Regions from separate parts of the Streptomyces sp. NPDC048504 genome, predicted to be linked through region 2. Evidence: riboswitches for the same ligand, from Rfam matches in the RefSeq annotation. Region 2 holds a riboswitch; the other holds the start of a gene.
What was found. Region 2 has a riboswitch for S-adenosylmethionine ahead of ACGFY9_RS09695 (aminotransferase class V-fold PLP-dependent enzyme). Riboswitches for the same ligand answer to the same signal wherever they lie in the genome.
Positions count from the first base shown of each region.

Region 1 (10,544 bases), on a different contig from region 2:
TGACGGTGAACAGGCTGAGACGGGTCCGTGAAACGAGGCGTACGGAGAGGTAGCAGCAGGTGTGGGTCCCGGCCCCGCCCGGATAGGGTCGTCGACATGGGCAGCCCTCAGGACTCCACCGATCCCCTGCACGCACTGCCGACCCCCGTCACCCGCGTCGGCCGCGACGCGCTGGAGGCCATCCTCGCCAAACCGGCCTCCGCGGTGATCGGCCTCGACTTCGACGGCACACTCGCCCCGATCGTCCCGGACCCCGAGCAGGCCCGGGCCCACCCGGGCGCGGTGCCGGCGCTCGCCGCACTCGCCCCGAAGGTCGCGTCCGTCGCCGTGATCACCGGCCGCCCGGCCGGCGTGGCGGTCCGCAACGGCGGCTTCGCGGGCGTCCCGGGCCTGGAGCACCTGGTCGTGCTGGGCCACTACGGCACGGAACGCTGGGACGCGGTGAGCAGTACGGTCAGCGCCCCCGCCCCGCACCCCGGCGTCGCGGCGGTCCGCGCCGAACTCCCGGGTTTCCTGGACGGGATCGGCGCCTGGCAGGGCACCTGGATCGAGGAGAAGGGCCGAGCCGTCGCGGTCCACACCCGCCGGGCCGCCGACCCCCAGGCAGCCTTCGAAGCCCTCCGCGCCCCCCTCACCGACCTCGCCACCCGCCACGGCCTGATCGTCGAACCGGGCCGTATGGTCCTGGAGTTGAGGCCACCCGGCATGGACAAGGGCGTAGCGCTCACCGAGTACCTCCGCGAGACCGGCGCCGAGTCGGTCCTCTACGCCGGCGACGACCTGGGCGACCTCCCCGCGTTCGCGGCGGTGGAGAAACTCCGCTCGGACGGCATCCCGGGGCTGCTGGTGTGCAGCGGCAGCGACGAGGTCACGGAGTTGCGGGAACGGGCGGACCTGGTGGTGGACGGCGCGGCAGGAGTCGTAGAACTGCTGTCGGCGCTCGCGGCCCACCTGGGGTGACTCGCGGCTGGGGTTATTTCTAACCGGCGATGGAGATCGCAGTGGTTAGAAATGACCCCAGCTTCCAGCGACCCCCTCAACTCACCTGGTCCCGCAGCGCGTTCAGCTGTTCCAGGAACCACTGGGCCGGGGGCAGGGCCGTAGCCGCCGCCGTCAGTCTCTTTGTCCGCTCGGCCCGTTCGGCGGCCGGCATGGTCAGCGCCTCGTGCAGGGCTGCGGCCGTGCCGATCACGTCGTACGGGTTGACCGGGATCGCGTCCTCGCCCAACTCCTCGTACGCGCCCGCCTCCCGGGACAGGACCAGCGCGCAGCCCTCGTCGGAGACGACCGGGACCTCCTTGGCGACGAGGTTCATGCCGTCGCGGATCGGGTTGACGAGCGCCACGTCGGCGAGGCGGTACGCGGCCAGCGAGCGCGCGAAGTCGTCCTTGACGTGCAGCACGACCGGGGTCCAACCGGGTGTCCCGTACCGGGAGTTGATCTCGTCCGCCACCCTCTGCACCTCGGCCGTGTAGTCGCGGTAGACGGCGAGGTCCTGCCGGGAGGGGTAGGCGAAGGCCACGTGGACGACCTTCTCCAGCAACTCCGGGTGGTCGTCGAGGAGTTGGCGGTACGCCAGCAGTCCGCGCACGATGTTCTTGGAGAGTTCGGTGCGGTCGACGCGGACGATGGTCCTGCGGTTCGCGCCGATCTCCTCGCGCAGCGCGACGATGCGATCCTCCACGTCCGGCTCGTGCGAGCGGGCGCGCAGGAACTCGGCGTCGGCGCCGAGGCCGTGCACGCCGATCCGGGTGTCACCCAGGCCGCCGGTGAACTCCGTACCGCAGGCCGTGAACGCGTCCGCCCAGCGGTGCGTGAGGAAGCCGAGGCGGTCCGCGCCGAGCATGCCTGTGAGCAGTTGTTCGCGGATGTCGTCCGGCAGCATGCGGAAGTAGTCCACCGGCGCCCACGGCGTGTGCGAGAAGTGGCCGATGCGCAGGTCCGGCCGCAACTCCCGCAGCATCCCCGGCACCAGGCACAGGTGGTAGTCCTGCACGATCGCGACGGCACCCTCCGCCGCCTCCTCCGCCAGCGCCTGGGCGAACGCCCGGTTGTACGCCTCGTACGACGCCCACTGGCGCCGGAACTCCGCGTCGAAGACCGGCTCCAGCGGGGTCTGGTACAGCATGTGGTGGACGAACCACAGCACGGAGTTGGCGATGCCGTTGTACGCGTCGGCGTGCACGTCCGCCGGGATGTCCAGCATCCGCACGCCGTCCTCGCCGACCCCGCGCCGTACGGCCTCGCGGTCGCCGTCGGACAGCGCCGAGCACACCCACAGCGCACCCGCGTCCGGGCCGATCGCCGACAGCCCGGACACCAGCCCGCCGCCACCGCGCTTGGCGCGCAGCGAACCGTCGTCGCCCACCTCGTACGAGACCGGGCCGCGATTGGACGCGACGAGCACCTGAGCGGCACCGGACGCGGGGGAGGGGGACGACGTAGAAGCCATACGGCACAACCTAGCCCGGGCCGGAAACGCTCAAACGTACGGACGGCCGTCGGCGGACCGTAAGAGTCCGTATACGACCGTCCGTGAGCGTCTGTAACCGTGCGGTTATGCGACCTTGCGTGACTGGTACTCGGTGATGTCGGCCATCGGCGGGCGTTCCTCCGTGTCCACGGAGTACGTGCGCGGCTCGAAGCCGTCCGGACCCCGTTCGAACTGGGTCAGGGACGGCCGGATGAGGTGACCGCGGGCCAGCCGCAGCTGAGCCGTGCGGTAGATCTGCGCGGCCATCCGGCCCAGCGCCTGCCCGTCCTGGTGACGGTGCTTGCGCACCCCGACATCGACCTGGGCGAGGGCGTCGAGGCCCACCAGGTGCAGCGCGTCCACCAGCATGCCCAGCTCGACGCCGTACCCGACCGGGAACGGCAGCTGCTCCAGCAGCGAGCGGCGGGCCGCGTACTCGCCGCCGAGCGGCTGCACGAAACCGGCCAGCTGCGGCCAGTGCATGTTCAGCAGCGGGCGGGCCATCAGCTCGGTGACGCGTCCGCCCTGGCCGGCTGCGCCGCCGAGCGGGCGGTCGTACATCGCCTTGACGAGATCGACCCCGGGGTCGGTGAGCAGCGGGCCCACGATCCCGGTGACGAAGTCCGAGGAGAACTCCTTCAGGTCCGCGTCGACGAACGCGACGATGTCGCCGCTCGTCACCAGCAGCGAGCGCCACAGCACCTCGCCCTTGCCGGGCACGGCGGGTATGCGGGGCAGGATGTCGTCACGGTGCACGACCCGGGCGCCCGCCGCGGCGGCCACCTCGGAGGTGCGGTCGGTGGACCCGGAGTCGACGACGACGATCTCGTCGACGAGCGGGACCTGCTGCATGAGGTCGTGACGGATGATCGCGACGATCTCGCCGACCGTCGCTTCCTCGTTCAGCGCGGGCAGCACGACGGACACCGACTGGCCCGTGCGGTGCTTCGCGGCCAGAATCTTGTGGAGCGGCCGGTCGGTCATGGACCAGGAGCGGGTGCTCAGCCAGTGCTCGACTTCCTTCAGCACGTTGCGCGGCTCCTCTGCGTTCTCTCGGCGAGAGGTGATCACACAGAGTGTGTGATCCGTCTCGCGGTTCGGACGGCTCACTCAACTGTCCTGGCCTTCGGTTACAGTCTTGAACAACGCTGATGACCATCGCATGTCGGGGGCCGTCAACGCTCACGCAAGTGACACAACCGCATACACAACTGAACACCGCTCATCCAGAGGGGCAGAGGGATACGGCCCGTTGAAGCCCCGGCAACCCTCCAGCCGGTCTTGTCACGTAGATGTGGCGAGGCTCCCGGCTCGGGAAGGTGCCAAATCCGTCTCATGGCGAAATGCGTCGTGAGGAAGATGAGGAAAGGGCCTCGCCTCCATGGCTGCGCAGACTGTTGCAAGCACCACGAACTCCGTAGACGCCGTCGATCTCGGCCCCGCCGCCGCGCTGTCCTGCCGCGAGTGCGGCCACCGCGTCCCGCTCGGTCCGGTCTTCGCCTGCGAGGAGTGTTTCGGCCCGCTGGAGATCGCCTACGACTTCTCGGCCTACGACACCGAAGAGCTCCGCAAGCGCATCGAAGCGGGCCCCGCGAACATCTGGCGGTACGCGCCCCTGCTGCCCGTCCCCGCCGACGTGGCCGACAAGCCGAACATCAACCCCGGCTGGACCAAGCTCGTCCAGGCCGACAACCTCGCCCGCGAACTGGGCGTCGACGCGGGCAAGTTGTTCGTCAAGGACGACTCCGGCAACCCGACGCACTCCTTCAAGGACCGGGTCGTGGCGCAGGCCATCGAAGCGGCCCGCGCCTTCAACTTCACCACCCTCTCCTGCTCCTCCACCGGCAACCTCGCCGGCGCCGTCGGTGCCGCCGCCGCCCGGGCCGGCTTCCGCTCCTGCGTGTTCATCCCGCACGACCTGGAGCAGGGCAAGGTCGTCATGGCCGCGATCTACGGCGGCGAACTCGTCGGCATCGAGGGCAACTACGACGACGTGAACCGCTTCTGCTCCGAGCTGATCGGTGACCCGGCGGGCGAGGGCTGGGGGTTCGTCAACGTCAACCTCCGGCCGTACTACGCGGAGGGCTCCAAGACCCTCGCCTACGAGATCTGCGAGCAGCTGGGGTGGAAGCTTCCGGACCAGCTCGTGGTTCCCATCGCCTCCGGGTCGCAGCTCACGAAGATCGACAAGGGGCTCCAGGAGCTGATCAAGCTCGGGCTGGTCGAGGACAAGCCGTACAAGATCTTCGGGGCGCAGGCGGAAGGGTGTTCGCCGGTTTCCGTCGCCTACAAGGCGGGGCATGACGTCGTACGGCCGCAGAAGCCGAACACGATCGCCAAGTCGCTGGCTATTGGGAACCCGGCGGATGGTCCTTACGTGCTGGACATCGCTCGGCGGACCGGGGGGGCGGTGGAGGACGTCAATGACGAGCAGGTTGTCGACGCGATCAAGTTGCTTGCGCGGACCGAGGGGATCTTTGCGGAGACCGCCGGTGGGGTGACCGTGGGTGTGGCGAAGAAGCTGATCGAGAACGGGTTGCTGGATCCGACCCTGACGACGGTGGTCCTCAACACGGGTGACGGTCTCAAGACGCTGGATGCGGTTGCCGGTACTGGGCTCACCGCGACGATCCGGCCGAGTCTTGAGTCGTTCAGGGAAGCTGGGCTTGCGTCCTAGCGTCGTTCTTCGTCTGCGGGCCCGTGGGGGCTGGTCGCGCAGTTCCCCGCGCCCCTAAAAGACAAAAGCCGTACCTGACCGGAGGTCTTGAGCATGAGCGTTTCCGTCCGTATCCCCACCATCCTGCGCACGTACACCGGCGGGCAGGCCGAAGTCACCGCCGAAGGTGCCACCCTCGCCGAGGTCATCAGTGACCTGGAGAAGAACCACGCCGGGATCTCTGCCCGCGTCCTGGACGATCAGGGGAAGCTGCGGCGGTTCGTCAACGTGTACGTGAACGACGACGACGTGCGGTTCGAGCAGGGGCTGGAGACGGCCACTCCGGACGGGGCCGGGGTGTCGATCATTCCGGCCGTCGCCGGCGGCTGATAATTACCCTCGGTAACGCCGATTACCAAGAGTTCATCGAATTGCCCCCTCCGTGAGAGAAGCGGAGGGGGCAATTCTGTAGGGTTGAGCGGGGTACAGTTGGGGAACCCGCTCCACTCCGCATGCCGGACGCATATGAGTACCCGCTCCGCGTGCGATGAGAAGTAGCCAAAGTGTGCAGACCTTTTGCGCGTTATGTTCCCTTTATCGGGCCCGACTTGCCCTGAAGTCGGACGAATTCTCCGTATATTCCCGACCGGTCCTGCCCGGAATTCTCGTCGGATTGACCTGTTGCAGACGGCAGTTGGACGGATACATTCGGCCGCGGTCGACGCGTTCCGGCGCACGCCCCCAATCCTGTGGGGGGTGAGGTCTGACCCGGATCCGCGAAGTGCGGGTCCGTGCAAGGGCCAGTAATAGGGGAGTTAGGCATGGCTCAGGGCACCGTCAAATGGTTCAACGCGGAGAAGGGGTACGGCTTCATCGCGGTCGACGGTGGTGCGGATGTTTTCGTCCACTACAGCGCGATTCAGATGGACGGCTACCGCACCCTGGAAGAGGGTCAGCGGGTCGATTTCGAGATCTCGCAGGGTCAGAAGGGGCCGCAGGCGGACATGGTCCGGCTCGCGACCAGCTGAAGCACGCGCCGACGAACAGCAGCGACGTTCTTCGTTCCTCACCGAAGGGCTCGTACTCCTGGGGGGTCACCTCCTGGGGTACGGGCCCTTCGGCATGCCCGGCCCGTCGGCGTGCCCGGTGTTTCCCTCGCGCGCGCCCGCGAGGATGAAGGCCCAGAACCTGGGAGCCGCTTGCACTCGACCATGCCGAGTGCTAATCATTGGCGTTAGCACTCTGAAGGTGAGAGTGATAACGAAGGACCGGGTCGGTGAGGCCCGCAGGCCAGGTGGTGCAAGGAACCACGGGGCAGGCAGGCCGTCCGTCGCGGGCGCCAGCGCGGTCCGGAGCAATCCACCCCAGTCCGGGAGGACCACTTCACATGGCCAAGATCATCGCGTTCGACGAGGAGGCACGGCGCGGTCTCGAGCGCGGGATGAACCAGCTCGCCGACGCCGTCAAGGTCACCCTTGGCCCCAAGGGCCGCAACGTCGTCCTCGAGAAGAAGTGGGGCGCCCCCACGATCACCAACGATGGTGTTTCCATCGCCAAGGAGATCGAGCTCGAGGACCCGTACGAGAAGATCGGCGCCGAGCTGGTCAAGGAAGTCGCCAAGAAGACGGACGACGTCGCCGGTGACGGTACGACCACCGCGACCGTGCTCGCCCAGGCCCTCGTCAAGGAGGGTCTGCGCAACGTAGCCGCGGGCGCCAACCCGATGGCCCTCAAGCGCGGTATCGAGAAGGCCGTCGAGGCCGTCTCCGGTGCCCTGCTGGAGCAGGCCAAGGACGTGGAGACCAAGGAGCAGATCGCTTCGACGGCCTCCATCTCCGCCGCCGACACCCAGATCGGCGAGCTCATCGCCGAGGCGATGGACAAGGTCGGCAAGGAAGGCGTCATCACCGTCGAGGAGTCCCAGACCTTCGGTCTGGAGCTGGAGCTCACCGAGGGTATGCGCTTCGACAAGGGCTACATCTCGGCGTACTTCGCCACCGACATGGAGCGTATGGAGGCCGTCCTCGACGACCCGTACATCCTGATCGCCAACTCGAAGATCGCCAACGTCAAGGACCTGCTCCCGCTCCTGGAGAAGGTCATGCAGTCGGGCAAGCCGCTGCTGATCATCGCCGAGGACGTCGAGGGCGAGGCCCTGTCCACGCTGGTCGTCAACAAGATCCGCGGCACCTTCAAGTCCGTCGCCGTCAAGGCTCCGGGCTTCGGTGACCGTCGCAAGGCCATGCTCGGCGACATCGCCATCCTCACGGGCGGCGAGGTCATCTCCGAGGAGGTCGGCCTCAAGCTGGAGAACGCGACCGTGGATCTCCTCGGCCGCGCCCGCAAGGTCGTCATCACCAAGGACGAGACGACGATCGTCGACGGCTCGGGCTCGGCGGACCAGGTTGCCGGTCGCGTCAACCAGATCCGCGCCGAGATCGAGAACAGCGACTCGGACTACGACCGCGAGAAGCTCCAGGAGCGCCTCGCCAAGCTCGCCGGCGGCGTCGCTGTCATCAAGGCGGGCGCGGCCACCGAGGTCGAGCTCAAGGAGCGCAAGCACCGCATCGAGGACGCCGTTCGCAACGCGAAGGCGGCCGTCGAGGAGGGCATCGTCGCCGGTGGTGGCGTCGCGCTCATCCAGGCGGGCCACGTCTTCGAGAAGCTTGAGCTCGAAGGTGACGAGGCCACGGGTGCCGCGATCGTGAAGCTGGCCCTTGAGGCCCCGCTGAAGCAGATCGCGGTCAACGGTGGCCTCGAAGGCGGAGTCGTCGTCGAGAAGGTCCGCAACCTGCCCATCGGTCACGGCCTCAACGCCGCGTCCGGTGAGTACGTGGACATGATCGCCGAGGGCATCATCGACCCGGCGAAGGTCACGCGCTCTGCCCTGCAGAACGCCGCGTCCATCGCCGCGCTCTTCCTCACCACCGAGGCCGTCATCGCCGACAAGCCCGAGAAGGCCGGTGCCGGCGCGGGCGCCGGTGGCGGCATGCCGGGCGGTGACATGGACTTCTGATCGACCTCTGGTTGATCAACGGTCTTACCGAGGGCGGTACTTCCTGTTCCGACAGGGGGTACCGCCCTCGGGCGTGTCCGGGATCACAGGGGGAGGGGCGGGGTGGTCGGAATGAGGGGCTTGGCCGGGAGGTTGTCGTTGACGCATGATCAATGCATACGCACATACCGTCCGGTACCTGGTGCCTGATCCCCGGTAATCCTGAGGAGCCCCCACACGTGTCTACGACCGCCCCCGCCTCCCGCGCGGCCGAAGTCCTCGCCCGTCCGATCACCCTCAACGGCCTGACCGTCCCGAACCGGATCGTGATGGCGCCGATGACCCGGCAGTTCTCGCCGGGCGGCATCCCCGGTGAGGACGTGGTGTCGTACTACGCGCGCCGGGCCGCCGCAGGTGTCGGTCTCATCGTCACCGAGGGCACCTACGTCGGTCACGACTCGGCCGGCCAGAGCGACGACGTCCCGCGTTTCCACGGCGCGGAGCAGCTCGCGGGCTGGGCGAAGGTCGCCGAGGGCGTGCACGCGGCGGGCGGCACGATCGTGCCGCAGCTGTGGCACATCGGCATGGTCCGCGAGCAGGGCCAGCCGCCGTACGCGGACGCGCCCGCCGTCGGCCCGTCCGGGCTGCGGATCGGCAGCGACGAGGTCACCGGTACGGCGATGACGCAGCGGGACCTGGACGACGTCATCGGCGCGTTCGCCGAGGCGGCGGCCGCGGCGGAGCGGACCGGGTTCGACGGGGTCGAGCTGCACGGGGCGCACGGGTATCTCCTCGACCAGTTCCTGTGGGCGGGCACGAACCGTCGTACGGACGCCTACGGTGGTGACGCGGTCGCCCGTACGAAGTTCGCGGCGGAGATCGTGGCGGCGGTCCGGGAGACCGTGTCCCCGGAGTTCCCGATCATCTTCCGTTACTCGCAGTGGAAGCAGGACGTCTACCGGGCCCGTCTGGCGGAGACGCCGGAGGAGCTGGACGCGATCCTGACTCCGCTCGCGGCGGCCGGTGTGGATGTCTTCCACGCGTCCACCCGTCGGTACTGGCTCCCTGAGTTCGAGGAGACCGGTTCCGATCTCAACCTCGCGGGCTGGACCAAGAAGCTCACCGGGAAGCAGACCATCACGGTGGGATCGGTCGGCCTCGACGGGGACTTCCTCAAGGGGTTCCGGGGTGAGGGGGCGCCGGTCAAGGGCATCGACGATCTCCTCGACAGCCTGGAGCGGGACGAGTTCGACATGGTGGCGGTGGGGCGGGCGCTGCTTCAGGACCCCGAGTGGGCTGCGAAGGTCCTTGCAGGGCGGGTTGAGGAGCTGGCGCCGTATGACGCGGCGGCGCTGAAGTCGCTTAGCTGAGCTGCTGAGTTGTGGGTGCGGCGTGGTGGGGGTGCGCGTCCCTGGGGGCTGCGCCCCCAGACCCCCATCGGCCCTGAAGGGGCCTCGTCCTCAAACGCCGGACGGGCTGAGTAATGCGGGCCCGTGTTTCAAGCCTTGCCCCCTGTCCGCTGCCCCCCAACTCGGGCTAGCGTTCCCCGGCATGAGGATCCTGCACCTGTCCGACACCCACCTGGAGCGCACCGACGCCCCCAACCGCCATGGCGTCAACGCGACCGACTCGCTGCGGCTGATGCTCGCCGAGTTGCGGCATCAGCGCGGGGTGGACGCGATCGTCGTCACCGGGGACCTCGCCAACGACGGGGCGGTGGAGGCGTATGCGGCTGTGCGGGAGTTGGTGGGTGGGTTCGCTCGGGTGATGGGTGGGGTGCCGGTCTTCTACACGACCGGGAACCATGACGAACGCGAGGCGTTCGGGAAGGTGCTGGGGAGCGGGCACCTGGCCGCCGACGGCACGGACCGGGTCGTGTCCGCCGTGTTTCCCGTGGAGTTCGCGTGCGCGGCCGTGAGTGACGTGGGCGGGTACCGGTTCATCACGCTCGACTCGCTGGTGCCGGGGAAGGTGTACGGGCGGCTGAGCGGGGCCCAACTGGACTGGTTGAAGGAGGAGTTGAGCACGCCGTTCGGGAACGGGACCGTCCTCGCCTTCCATCATCCGCCGATCGCCCTCGACGTGCCGACCCAACAGGCCTTCGGGCTGCGGAACCCCGGGGAGCTGGCGGACGCGATCCGGGGGAGTGACGTGCGGGTCGTCCTCACCGGGCACTTCCACCTCCAGCTCTTCAGCTTCCTGGAGGCGACGCCGGTGTGGGTCACGCCGGGTGTCGTCAACCGGATCGACCTGACGACCGCGCCCGGCACGGAGCGGGCGGTGCGCGGTGCCTCGGCCTCACGGGTCGAACTGGGCGGTGGGACAGGGCCGTTGTTCCACACCTTCCACGCACGGGACCCACGGGCACACGAGACGGTGTACCAACTGGACGCGGAGCAGACCCGGTTGGTCATCGAACG
Region 1 covers NZ_JBICXA010000002.1:480,342-490,885, reverse strand. Annotated here, with positions in the region: gene ACGFY9_RS06520 (DUF3263 domain-containing protein) at 1-53, shown strand, start outside; gene otsB (trehalose-phosphatase) at 97-960, shown strand; gene ACGFY9_RS06510 (trehalose-6-phosphate synthase) at 1,037-2,452, opposite strand; gene ACGFY9_RS06505 (glucosyl-3-phosphoglycerate synthase) at 2,558-3,502, opposite strand; SAM riboswitch class I at 3,693-3,839, shown strand; gene thrC (threonine synthase) at 3,855-5,150, shown strand; gene ACGFY9_RS06495 (MoaD/ThiS family protein) at 5,244-5,519, shown strand; gene ACGFY9_RS06490 (cold-shock protein) at 5,951-6,157, shown strand; gene groL (chaperonin GroEL) at 6,517-8,145, shown strand; gene ACGFY9_RS06480 (NADH:flavin oxidoreductase) at 8,364-9,494, shown strand; gene ACGFY9_RS06475 (metallophosphoesterase family protein) at 9,676-10,544, shown strand, end outside.
Region 1: linked by a shared signal. The riboswitch ahead of thrC (threonine synthase) and the one ahead of ACGFY9_RS09695 (aminotransferase class V-fold PLP-dependent enzyme) in region 2 are both predicted to bind S-adenosylmethionine.

Region 2 (10,544 bases):
CGCCGGTCCTCGTGTACGCCGTCCCGTCGTGGTGCAGGACCGCCGCGGACTGGCGGTCGAGGAGGCTCTGGACCTCCGCCTTCGCGCTGTCCGCCGCCGGCTGCCCGCCGCATCCCACCAGCGAGACGAGCAGCAGACACAGCGCGAGCACTCCGGAGCGCGACGCCCGCCTACGACCAGTCACTTCCCGATCGTACGACCCTTTCGGGCGGGTTCAGACCCTCGTGACCGACGAGATGGGCATCATGCCGACCGGGTCGTAGCGCACCGGCGCACCGGGGTAAGGGGCGTGGATGACCTGGCCGTTGCCCACGTACATGCCGACATGGCTGGCGTCGGAACGGTAGACGACCAGGTCGCCGGGCTGGGCCTGGGAGAGCGGGATCCGGTGGCCGGCGTAGCGCTGTTCCTGCGAGGTGCGCGGGAGGTGGACGCCCGCGTGGGCGTACGACCACTGCATCAGGCCCGAGCAGTCGAAGCCGCCGGGGCCGTTGGCGCCCCAGATGTACGGCTTGCCGAGTGCGGACCGGGCGGCGGCCACGGCTGCGGCGGCGCGGCCCGAGGACGGGACGCCGGCGCCGAGGTCGGGGATGTCCTCGCGGGAGGAGCGGGAGGCTCGGTCGAAGGAGGCGCGCTCGGCGAGCGGCATCTGGTTGAGGAGTTGCCGGGCCTTGGCGAGTTTCCGTTCGACGGTCTTCTTGTGGGTGGCGACGGCCTTGCGGCTGCGCTCCAGTTCGGCGAGGTGTCCGGCGGCCTCGGTGCGTTCCTGGGCGAGTTCGCGCATGGCCTCCTGGAGGTCCTTGAGCTGGCCCGCCTGCTGGGTGGTGATGCGGTCGAGGACGGAGGCCTTGTCGAGGTAGTCGGCCGGGTCGTCGGAGAACAGCAGCGCGACGGTGGGGTCGATGCCGCCGGAGCGGTACTGGGCGCCGGCGAGTGAACCCAGCGCGTCCCGCATGGTGTTGATGCGCTGCTGCTGCCGGGCGATCCGGTCCTGCGCGTTGCTCACCTGCCGGTGCAGTTGCCCCGCGCTCTCGTCGGCCTTGTCGTAGGCCTCGGTCGCCTGCTCGGCCTCGTGGTAGAGCCGGTCCACCTCGGCCCGGGAGTCGTCGTGCGGCGCGGCCACGGCGGAGCCGGCCGGCATGGCGCCGAGTGCTGCTGCGGCGGCGGACAGAACACAGACCGCGGCACTGGCGCCTCGGTCGAACCCGGACGGTGCAAGGCGACGACGGGATCCCACGGAGAGTCGCACTTCCTTCCGCTGGCGGACACGGACCGTTCCCCCGGTGCGGGGAAACGCGCCAGACAGTAGCTCTGTGAAGGGGTGCGGGCCAAAGACCTCCGCGGACACATAACGTGACGCCCCGCCTATGACGCAGGTCATGGGCGGGGCGTGGGGTCAGCGTGGTGTGTCGCAATTCGCCCGTTCGGGCGGTGCGGTCACGTCGGACACGGTCAATGACCGACGCGACCGCGACAGCTTCTACAAGTGAGGCGATCCCGTGAGGTCCCAGGGACCCAGAGCGCCCTTGCCGTCGGCGTCGATGTCGTAGCGGACGGTCGCGTCTCCCGTGACCCGCGGGCGCATGTTGATGCTCATCTTCAGGCCGGTCTGGCAGCGCAGCCCGGCGGAGTCGTCACGGTTGATGTCGGCGGTGACGTCGCAGACGGCCTTGCTGTCGACGTAGTCACTTCCGGTCCCGCCCGCGGGACTTGATTCCAGCCGGATCTCCAGGTCGAAGTTGTCGAACTTCCTGGTGCTTCCCCCACCGCCGTCCTTGAACGTGCCGGTGAGGACGGCGGTGTAGGTCCGGTAGTCCTCGCTCGCCGGACTCGTGGGGCTCTCCTGGATGCAGACCTGGAGGTCGACGTCCGTGTCGAACCCCGGGGTGGAGAACGACTTCGACTGCATACCGGTGCACTTGCTGACCACCGCGTGGGCGGTACCGGCGAACGTCAGCCCACCGACGCAGAAAGCCGCCGTTGCGAGCGCGGTCGCGCCTATCCGAAACCGATACATATTTCCCCCTCTGTCATGAACTCAACAGAAGGTATGCCATCGGTAAAGATAAGCGCAACTCCAGGTAAACTCTCGGGGGTTTGGCCTTCGACTAGATCCGGACGCCGAACTGGAAGGGCATGTTGCCGATCGACTCGTAGCGCACCACGGCACCGGTGTGCGGGGCGTGCAGCACCTGGCCGTTGCCCGCGTACAGACCGACGTGATGGTGGTCGCTGTAGAAGATGACCAGGTCGCCGACCTTCAGGTCGCTCTCGCTGGAGATGATCGTGCCCGCGCTCGCCTGCGCCTCGGACGTGCGGGGTATGGAGACACCCGCCTGCGCGTAGGCCCAGGAGGTGAGGCCGGAGCAGTCGAAGGAGGACGGGCCGGAGGCGCCGTAGACGTACGGGGAGCCGATCACGGACTGGGCGGCGGCGAAGGCGGACGCGGCGCGGCCGGAGGCGGAACCGGTGTTGCCGAGGTTCACACGGGAGCTGGAGCGGTTGGCGGCCTGCGCCTGCTCCTGGTCGAGCGCCGCCTTCTCCGCGGCGGTCAGGGTGTTGAGCAGCTTCTGGGCCGAGGCCAGCTTGGCCTTGACCTCGTCCTTCTTCTTCTTGAGCTCGGTGCGGGTGGCGGAGAGGTCCTTGAGCTTGCTGCTCGCCTCCGCGCGCTCCTGGGCGAGTTCGCGCTGCTTGCCCTGGATCTTCGTGAGCGCCTCGACCTGCTGACTGCTCAACTGGTCCATCGTGGACGCCTTGTCGAGGTAGTCGTCCGGGTTCGAGGACAGGAACAGCTGGATCGAGGGGTCGATGCCCCCGGTGCGGTACTGGGCGCTCGCCATCGTGCCGAGGCCGTCCCGGAGCTTGTTGAGCTCCTCCTGGCCGCGGGCGACGTTGTCCTGGATGGTGGAGATCTCCTTCTGGAGCTTCTCCTGCTTCTCCTGGGCCCCGTCGAGCTTCTCGGTGGCCTGCTCGGCCTGCTCGTAGAGGGCGTCGACCTTCGCCTTGACCTCGTCCTTGCTGGGCTTCTCGCTCGGCGCGGCATTCGCGGCCTGAGCGCTGAAGGCAACGGCGGCTGCGGCTGCGGTGGTCAGCACAGTCACACGCGTGCGGCTCGGCTGCTTCGGTCGACGATGGGACGCCACGGAGTCGAGCTCCTTCTATTGAGTGATCACCCGTTCGGAGGTTCGAGGCCTGACCCTAGTGATGTTTCTGTGATCAGTTCAAATCCTCACACGAAAAAATGCTGTCACTCAAAGCATTCTTTGCACATAACCAACATGCAGTGATGGTCGATTGACGCTACGTTGCGTGACGGTTCGGTCAATTCCGGCATTAAACCTGTACGTTGACCTTCACGACAGTCGCTTGAGGAGTACCGCAGAAGCGACGGGCCGGGCGCCCGCCTTCGCGATGCCGTCGGCCACCTCGCGGTCGGTCGACGCGACGATCACCGGCCGGCCGGGCGGCTCGGCGCGCACCAGCTGGCGGATCAACTCGTCGGCGGTGACGCCCGGTTTGGAGAACAGCACCCGCACCCCGCGCGGCGGCGCGAGCAGCACGGGCGCGGCCAGCTCGGCCCCGTCGAAGACACAGGTGACCTCGGCACCGGTCTGCGCGGCGAGCTGCGACAGCTGCCCGAGCAGCCTCAACCGCTGCTTCTCCAGGGGCATTTGGGGATAGCCGGTCTTGGTGACGTTGTAGCCGTCGACGACCAGGTGGGCCTGCGGCAGCGCGAGCAACTGGTCGAGGATCGCGGGGTCGTTGTCCGACAGCGCCCGCGCGGCGATGTCTTTCGGGGTCATTCGTCCCGGTTCGACCGCGTCGACGGTCTCGGCGGGCCGTACGGAGACGGGCGGCAACGCCAGCTCGCGGCGCAGCCCCTGGGCCGCGTCCAGCACGGTGTCGAGCAGCAGCCGTACCCGCATGTCCTCGACGCTGCGGCCCTCGCGGGCGGCCTTGCGGGTGGCCTCCAGGGCCGCCTCCGCCTCGCCGAGCCGGGCCTTGAGGCGGCGGCTCTCGCTCTCGGCGGCGGACAGCTGGGTCTGCGCCTCGGCGCGCGCGGTGTCCGTCTCGGCCCGCAGCTTGCGCAGGGCGGCCTCGCCGCGCTTGACGTCGCTGTGGGCGGCACGCAGCTTGCGGTGCAGCGAGTCCGCTTCCTTCTTCGCCGCGTCCAGCTCGGTGCGCAGCCGCTCGGTGTCGGCCCGGGTCGCGTCCCGCGCCTGCGCCAACTCCTCGCGCAGCCGCTCCAGTTCGGCCCGGCTCTCCTCGTCCGCGCGCTCGGCGTCGGCGCGCAGCGCCTCCTCGCCGGCGGCGGTCACCAGCTTCACCCAGCCGGTGGGGCGCAGAACATAGGCCGCGGCCGCCACGTCGAGCGGATCCGCGGCCGGGGGCGGCGAGCCGGAGTCGAGCGCGCCGGCGAGCTCCGACTGGGCCTCTCTCAGCTTCTCCCCGATCCGCTGCCGGAACAGCGGATCGGTCTCCAGCGCGGCGGCCATGGCGTTGCCGGCGAACTTGGCGCGCCGGTTGGGGGCGAAGCGGGCGTACTGTCGTAGCTGCGCGGGCAGTTCGGAGACGGTGAGGCCGCCGAAGCCGTCAGAGACGATCTGTACGACTCTTCTCCGCACGCCGTCGGGCAGCGGACGGTCGAGCATCTCGGCGGCGCCGTCGCCCGGCCCCCCGCCTGAGTTCTCCACCATCCCTCACACCCCTATATGTGTGCGGGGCCGCTCCCTCTCAGGAGCCGGCGCCCGGCCTGTCCACGAGTTCCACCTGATCCACGGCATTGCACCAGCGGCAGCGCACCGACTCGATGGTCTCACTGACCACCTCGCGCTCCTCCACCTTCGGCTCACCCGCCAGGTCCAGGTGGAGGTACTCCACGACCTTCGACGAGCGCGTCACGTCGAAGCGCGTGAGGTTGCCGCAGAGGGTGCAGCGCCACCGCGTGGAGCCGGTCGGCAGGGGAACCGTCATCGTGGCTGTCCGCTTCCTTCTTGTTCCAGTTTCCGTGATCGCCGGTTTCCCCGGCGAGTGTGGCTCGTAACCCTACGGCCTGGCGGGTACTCGCCGCTCGGCCGTCCACAGCGGCGAGGCACGCTGTTCCGCTACGCCCCGTTACGTCATGCTCTGTAACCGTGATCAGCAACTGGGGCCCGGCCCTCGTCAGGACGTTCCGCGGCACCTCGGCGCCCATGACATACGTCCTGATCGGCCTGTGCTGCCTGATCTTCGCCCTCGGCCCGGCCTCGGGTTTCGTCCCGTCCTACGGCACCGGGGACGCGCTGCTCGCCGCGCAGCGGGCGTACTTCCGCCGCTGGGGGGTGGTTCCGGCCGAACTGTTCGACCACCCCGCCCGAGAGGCCCTGACCCCCGTCACGGCCCTCTTCATCCACGGCAGCTGGATCCATCTCCTCGGCAACATGCTCTTCCTCTACGTCTTCGGAGCGATGACCGAGGAACGGCTGGGCCGTGTCGAGTTCACCCTGTTCTACCTGGTCGGCGGCTACCTGGCGCTGCTGGGCTACGCGGTGGCCAACGCCGACTCCGAGCAGTCCCTCGTCGGCGCTTCCGGGGCGATCTCGGCGGTCCTCGGGGCGTTTCTGTACTTGTTCCCCCGGGCCCGCGTGACGAGTCTCCTCCCCTTCCTCTTCTTCCTGCCGCTGCGTTTCCCGGCCTGGGTCGTCCTGCCGTTCTGGGCGGCCCTGCAGTGGCTCGCGGCGGGCCAGGCCGCGCAGGGGCCCGGGGTGGCGTACCTCGCCCACCTGGTGGGCTTCACGCTGGGCTTCGGTTACGCGTGGGTGAGATTCGGTCGTACCACTAGAGTTGGGGCCGCCCCAGTAACGGTCCCCGAGGGAGAGAACCAGCCGTGATCACCGCGATCGTCCTCATCAAGACCAGCGTGGACCGGATTCCCGAGATCGCCGAGTCGATCGCCGCGCTCGAATCCGTGAGCGAGGTCTTCTCCGTCACCGGGACGTACGACCTGATCGCGATGGTCCGGGTGCGGCAGCACGAGGACCTGGCCGAGGTGATCCCCGGGCGGATCAGCAAGATCCCCGGGGTCGAGGGGACGGATACGCACGTGGCGTTCCGGACGTACTCGCAGCATGACCTTGAAGCCGCGTTCGCCATCGGGCTGGACTCCTAGCGCGCGCCCAGCCGCCTCCACAGGGCGACCAGCGCGCCCCAGTTCACGACCTCCCAGGCCGGCAGCTCGGTGCGGTGCGGGTCGCCGTGTCCGTCCTTGCCCAGCAGGACGAGCCGGACGCCCCGGGGCCGCAGCCACCAGGACGCCGGCACGGGAAAGTCCGGCAGGTCGACGGCGGGATACGGCTCCCGCATCTCGGCCCAGCGGTAGGCCACCAGCCCGCCCGGCAGGAACAGCCCGTGCGCGTCCGCCGTGAGCGGGCCGAAGGTGACCTGACGGCCCGTCTCGATCCGGTCGAGCAGCGTGGGTGCCTGGGCCTCGGCAACCCGCTTGCGGATGTGCTCGGCGGCGGTCCGGATCCGGAGGTTCTCGAAGGGCTCGGCGACCATCGGCCCCAGCTCGGTCCGCCGCTCGTCGAGCAGGAACCCCTGTTCCGTCCCGTCGCCGAACCGCAGCAGATGCCGGTGGGCCAGGGTGTACCAGGCCCTGTCTCCCTGCTCGTCGCTGGTGACGATCACGTCGACGGTGGAGCGCCAGTGCGTCACGTCCGCCCAGCGCCGGACCCGCGCACCGCGTACGAGCCCCTCCTCGTACAGCTGGACCGGTCTGCCGCCAAGCAGCCGCGGCAGCCGTCGTACGACCGCCTCGATCAGCGGCTCGCCCAGTCCCGTCGGAGTGCCCACCCCTGGATGGTCACACGGCAGGCACGCAACGGCCGTCCTGCGTACGGTAGTTCCACTTCGCGCCGTCGGTCACGAGCTCCCGTACGGCCGTCACGAAACGCTCGACGTGCTCGTCCGGAGTGCCCGCGCCGAAGCTCACGCGGATCGCGTTGAGGGACTTCTCGCCCGGGGCCGCCTCGGGGGCGCCGCACTCGCCCTGGGTCTGGGGGTCGCTGCCCAGCAGGGTGCGGACCAGGGGGTGGGCGCAGAAGAGGCCGTCGCGGACGCCGATGCCGTACTCGGCGGAGAGGGCGGCGGCGAAGTGGGAGCTGTTCCAGCCGTCGACCACGAAGGAGATGACGCCTACGCGCGGGGCGTCGTCGCCGAACAACGACAGCACCTTGACCTCCGGGACCTCGGCCAGGCCCGCCCGGACCTTCTCGATCAGGCGCTGCTCGCGGGCGACCAGGGTGTCGAAACCCGCCTCGGTCAGGGCCTTGCAGGCCGACGCGATGGAGTAGGCGCCGATGACGTTCGGGGAGCCGGCCTCGTGGCGGGCCGCGCTGTCGTGCCACTCCACGTCCACTCCCCCGTCCTCGCGCCGGGTGACCTTGCGGCTGGCGCCGCCGCCCGCGAGGTAGGGGTCGGCCGCCTGGAGCCAGTCGGCGCGGCCGGCCAGGACGCCCGAGCCGAAGGGGGCGTAGAGCTTGTGGCCGGAGAAGGCGATCCAGTCGACGTCGAGGTCCTGGACGGACACCGGGTGGTGCGGGGCGAGTTGGGCGGCGTCCAGGACGATACGGGCGCCGTGGGCGTGCGCTGTGGCCGCCAGCTCCCGTACCGGCCACAGCTCGCCGGTGACGTTCGAGGCGCCGGTGACGCAGACCAGGGCCGGGCCCTGGGGGTCACGGTCGGCAAGGGCCCGCTCCAGGGTCTCGACGGCCTGGCCCGGGGTGCGCGGGGCGTCGAGGTAGGTGACCCGGGCGTCCTTCCAGGGGAGCAGGGACGCGTGGTGCTCGGTCTCGAAGACGAAGACCTGGCAGTCGGCGGGGAGGGCGGCGGCGAGGAGGTTCAGGGAGTCCGTCGTCGAGCGGGTGAAGATCAGCTGGTCGTCGGGGCGGCAGTCCAGGAACTCCTCGACCGTCCTGCGGGCGTTCTCGAACAGGTCGGTGGAGAGCTGCGAGAGGTAGCCGGCGCCTCGGTGCACGCTGCCGTAGTACGGGGCGTAGGCCGCCACGTCGTCCCAGACGCGCTGGAGGGCGGGGGCGCTGGCCGCGTAGTCGAGCGCCGCGTAGGTGACTTCGCCGCCCGTGACGAGCGGGACGGTGACATCCCGGCCGAGAACGGGCAGCGGGGCGCAAATGGTCGTAGCGGCGGCAACGGTGGCGACAGACATGGCGAACTCCCGTGAGAGGCAGGCGAATTCACTGCGCGAGCGGACATGGCTCCGGCGCAGGAAAGGGTGAAAGGGGATGTGCGGAGTGGGGGCTTCGCGCCCTATCGCATTCGCTGGCTCACAGAGAGCTCCCTCGATGACCAGGACCCCTGGTGTCTTTCGAGGGGCCCGCGCTTGCCGCAGACCTCGCTGCCTACGGCCTGGTCTTCACCCGGGGCACCCCGCCACGGACGGAGGGTTGCCGGACAGTCGGCCGGGGCCTCATGACTGTCACTCATGACCTGGTCGGAAAATTTACGCGAGGTGATCGTCGTCCCGCAACCCGTGTCCGGATCGCGGGACGACGACCGCCGTACCGCTATGCGTTGCTGGCCGCCGCCCAGCGCTCCAGCGTGCGCTTGGCCGCCCCCGAGTCGATCGACTCCCGGGCCTTCTCCATCCCGGCCCTGATCCGGTCCACCAGCGGCCCGTCCCCGGCCTCCAGAGCCACCAGGGCAGCAGCCGAGTTCAGGAGTACGGCGTCCCGTACCGGGCCCGTCTCGCCGTCCAGGAGACGGCGGGCGACGCCGGCGTTGTACTCGGGGTCGGCGCCGCGCAGGGCTTCCACGGGGACCAAGTCGAGGCCGACGTCCCGCGGGTCGAAGGCCTCCTCGGTGACCTTGCCGTCGCGGACGATCCACACCCGGGAGGTGGCCGTGGTCGTCAGCTCGTCGAGGCCGTCGTCGCCGCGGAACACCAGCGCGGAGGAGCCGCGTTCGGCCAGCACGCCCGCGATGAGCCCGGCCATGCGGGTGTCGAAGCAGCCGACCGCCGACGAGGTGACCTTCGCCGGGTTGGTGAGCGGGCCGAGCAGGTTGAACGCGGTCGGCACCCCCAGGTCCCGCCGGACCGCGCCCGCGAACCGCATCGTGGGGTGGAACTTGGCCGCGAAGCAGAACGTGATCCCGGCCTCCTCCACCACCTGCGCGACCCGCTCGGGCGACAGCTCCAGGTTGATGCCGAGCCGCTCCAGCACATCGGAGGAACCGCTCGCCGAGGACGAGGCCCGGTTGCCGTGCTTGACGACCTTCGCGCCGGCTCCCGCGATCACGATGGCGGACATCGTCGAGATGTTGACCGTCTTGGCCCGGTCGCCGCCGGTGCCGACGATGTCGACGGCCGGCCCCGGGATGTCCAGCGGCTTCGCGTGGGCGTACATCGTCTCGACGAGGCCGTTGATCTCCTCGACGGTCTCGCCCTTGGCCCGCAGCGCCACCAGGAAGCCGGCGATCTGGGCGTCCGCCGCCTCGCCGCTCATGATGCGGTCCATCGCCCACGCGGTGTCGGCGGTGCTCAGGTCCTGTCCGGCCAGCAGCGCGCTCAGTACGTCGGGCCAGGAACGGGCCGCCGCGGTGTCGCCTCCAGCGGGGGTCACAGCGCTCATACGGCCGCTCCTGAGTGTCGTAGAAACCTGCTTCACAAGACGTCCCCCACCCTATCCAGCGCGGGGCACGGCGAAGGGCCCCGTCCGGTGTTCGGACGGGGCCCTTCGACTGTGGCGTGGCGACGCCTCAGCGATCAGTGGTGGCCGTGGCCGCTCGTGATCTCCTTGTACTCCTCGACGGTGGGCTTGGGGATCTGGGACTCCTCGCCGTAGTACGCCTCGCTCAGCTTGGCGCGCAGCTTCTGGGAGCCCTTCACCTTGCGCTCGACGCCGTTCTCGTCGACCGTCGCACCGATCGCGGCCGGCTCGTACTGCTCGTGCGCGGTGAGCGTGTGCAGCGCGTCCTGGCTGAGCGGCTCGTGGATCTCGACGAACTCACCGTGCGGCAGGCGCTTGATGATGCCCGACTCGCGGCCGTGCAGCACCTTGTCCCGGTCGCGGCGCTGGAGACCGAGGCAGACCCGCTTGGTGGCGATGAAGACCAGCACCGGCACCACGAAGAAGCCGACGCGCACGAACCAGGTGATCGAGTTGATCGACAGGTGGAAGTGCGTGGCCCAGATGTCGTTGCCGCCACCGATGAGCAGAACGAAGTACCACGAGATCCACGCGGCACCGAAGGCCGTACGGGTCGGGACGTTGCGCGGGCGGTCCAGGATGTGGTGCTCGCGCTTGTCGCCGGTGACCCAGGACTCGATGAACGGGTAGACCGCGATCGCGACCAGGACCAGCGGGAAGATGACCAGCGGGATGAACACGCCCAGGACGAGCGTGTGACCCCAGACGTTGATCTCCCAGCCCGGCATGACACGGATCAGGCCCTCGGAGAAGCCCATGTACCAGTCGGGCTGGGCGCCCGTGGACACCATGTCCGGACGGTACGGACCCATGGCCCAGATCGGGTTGATCGACGCGATC
Region 2 covers NZ_JBICXA010000003.1:418,973-429,516, forward strand. Annotated here, with positions in the region: gene ACGFY9_RS09650 (hypothetical protein) at 1-184, opposite strand, end outside; gene ACGFY9_RS09655 (NlpC/P60 family protein) at 215-1,237, opposite strand; gene ACGFY9_RS09660 (hypothetical protein) at 1,481-2,017, opposite strand; gene ACGFY9_RS09665 (NlpC/P60 family protein) at 2,109-3,143, opposite strand; gene ACGFY9_RS09670 (NYN domain-containing protein) at 3,354-4,697, opposite strand; gene ACGFY9_RS09675 (hypothetical protein) at 4,735-4,974, opposite strand; gene ACGFY9_RS09680 (rhomboid family intramembrane serine protease) at 5,136-5,870, shown strand; gene ACGFY9_RS09685 (Lrp/AsnC family transcriptional regulator) at 5,867-6,148, shown strand; gene ACGFY9_RS09690 (hypothetical protein) at 6,145-6,831, opposite strand; gene ACGFY9_RS09695 (aminotransferase class V-fold PLP-dependent enzyme) at 6,842-8,203, opposite strand; SAM riboswitch class IV at 8,369-8,485, opposite strand; gene trpD (anthranilate phosphoribosyltransferase) at 8,562-9,626, opposite strand; gene ACGFY9_RS09705 (cytochrome bc complex cytochrome b subunit) at 9,761-10,544, opposite strand, start outside.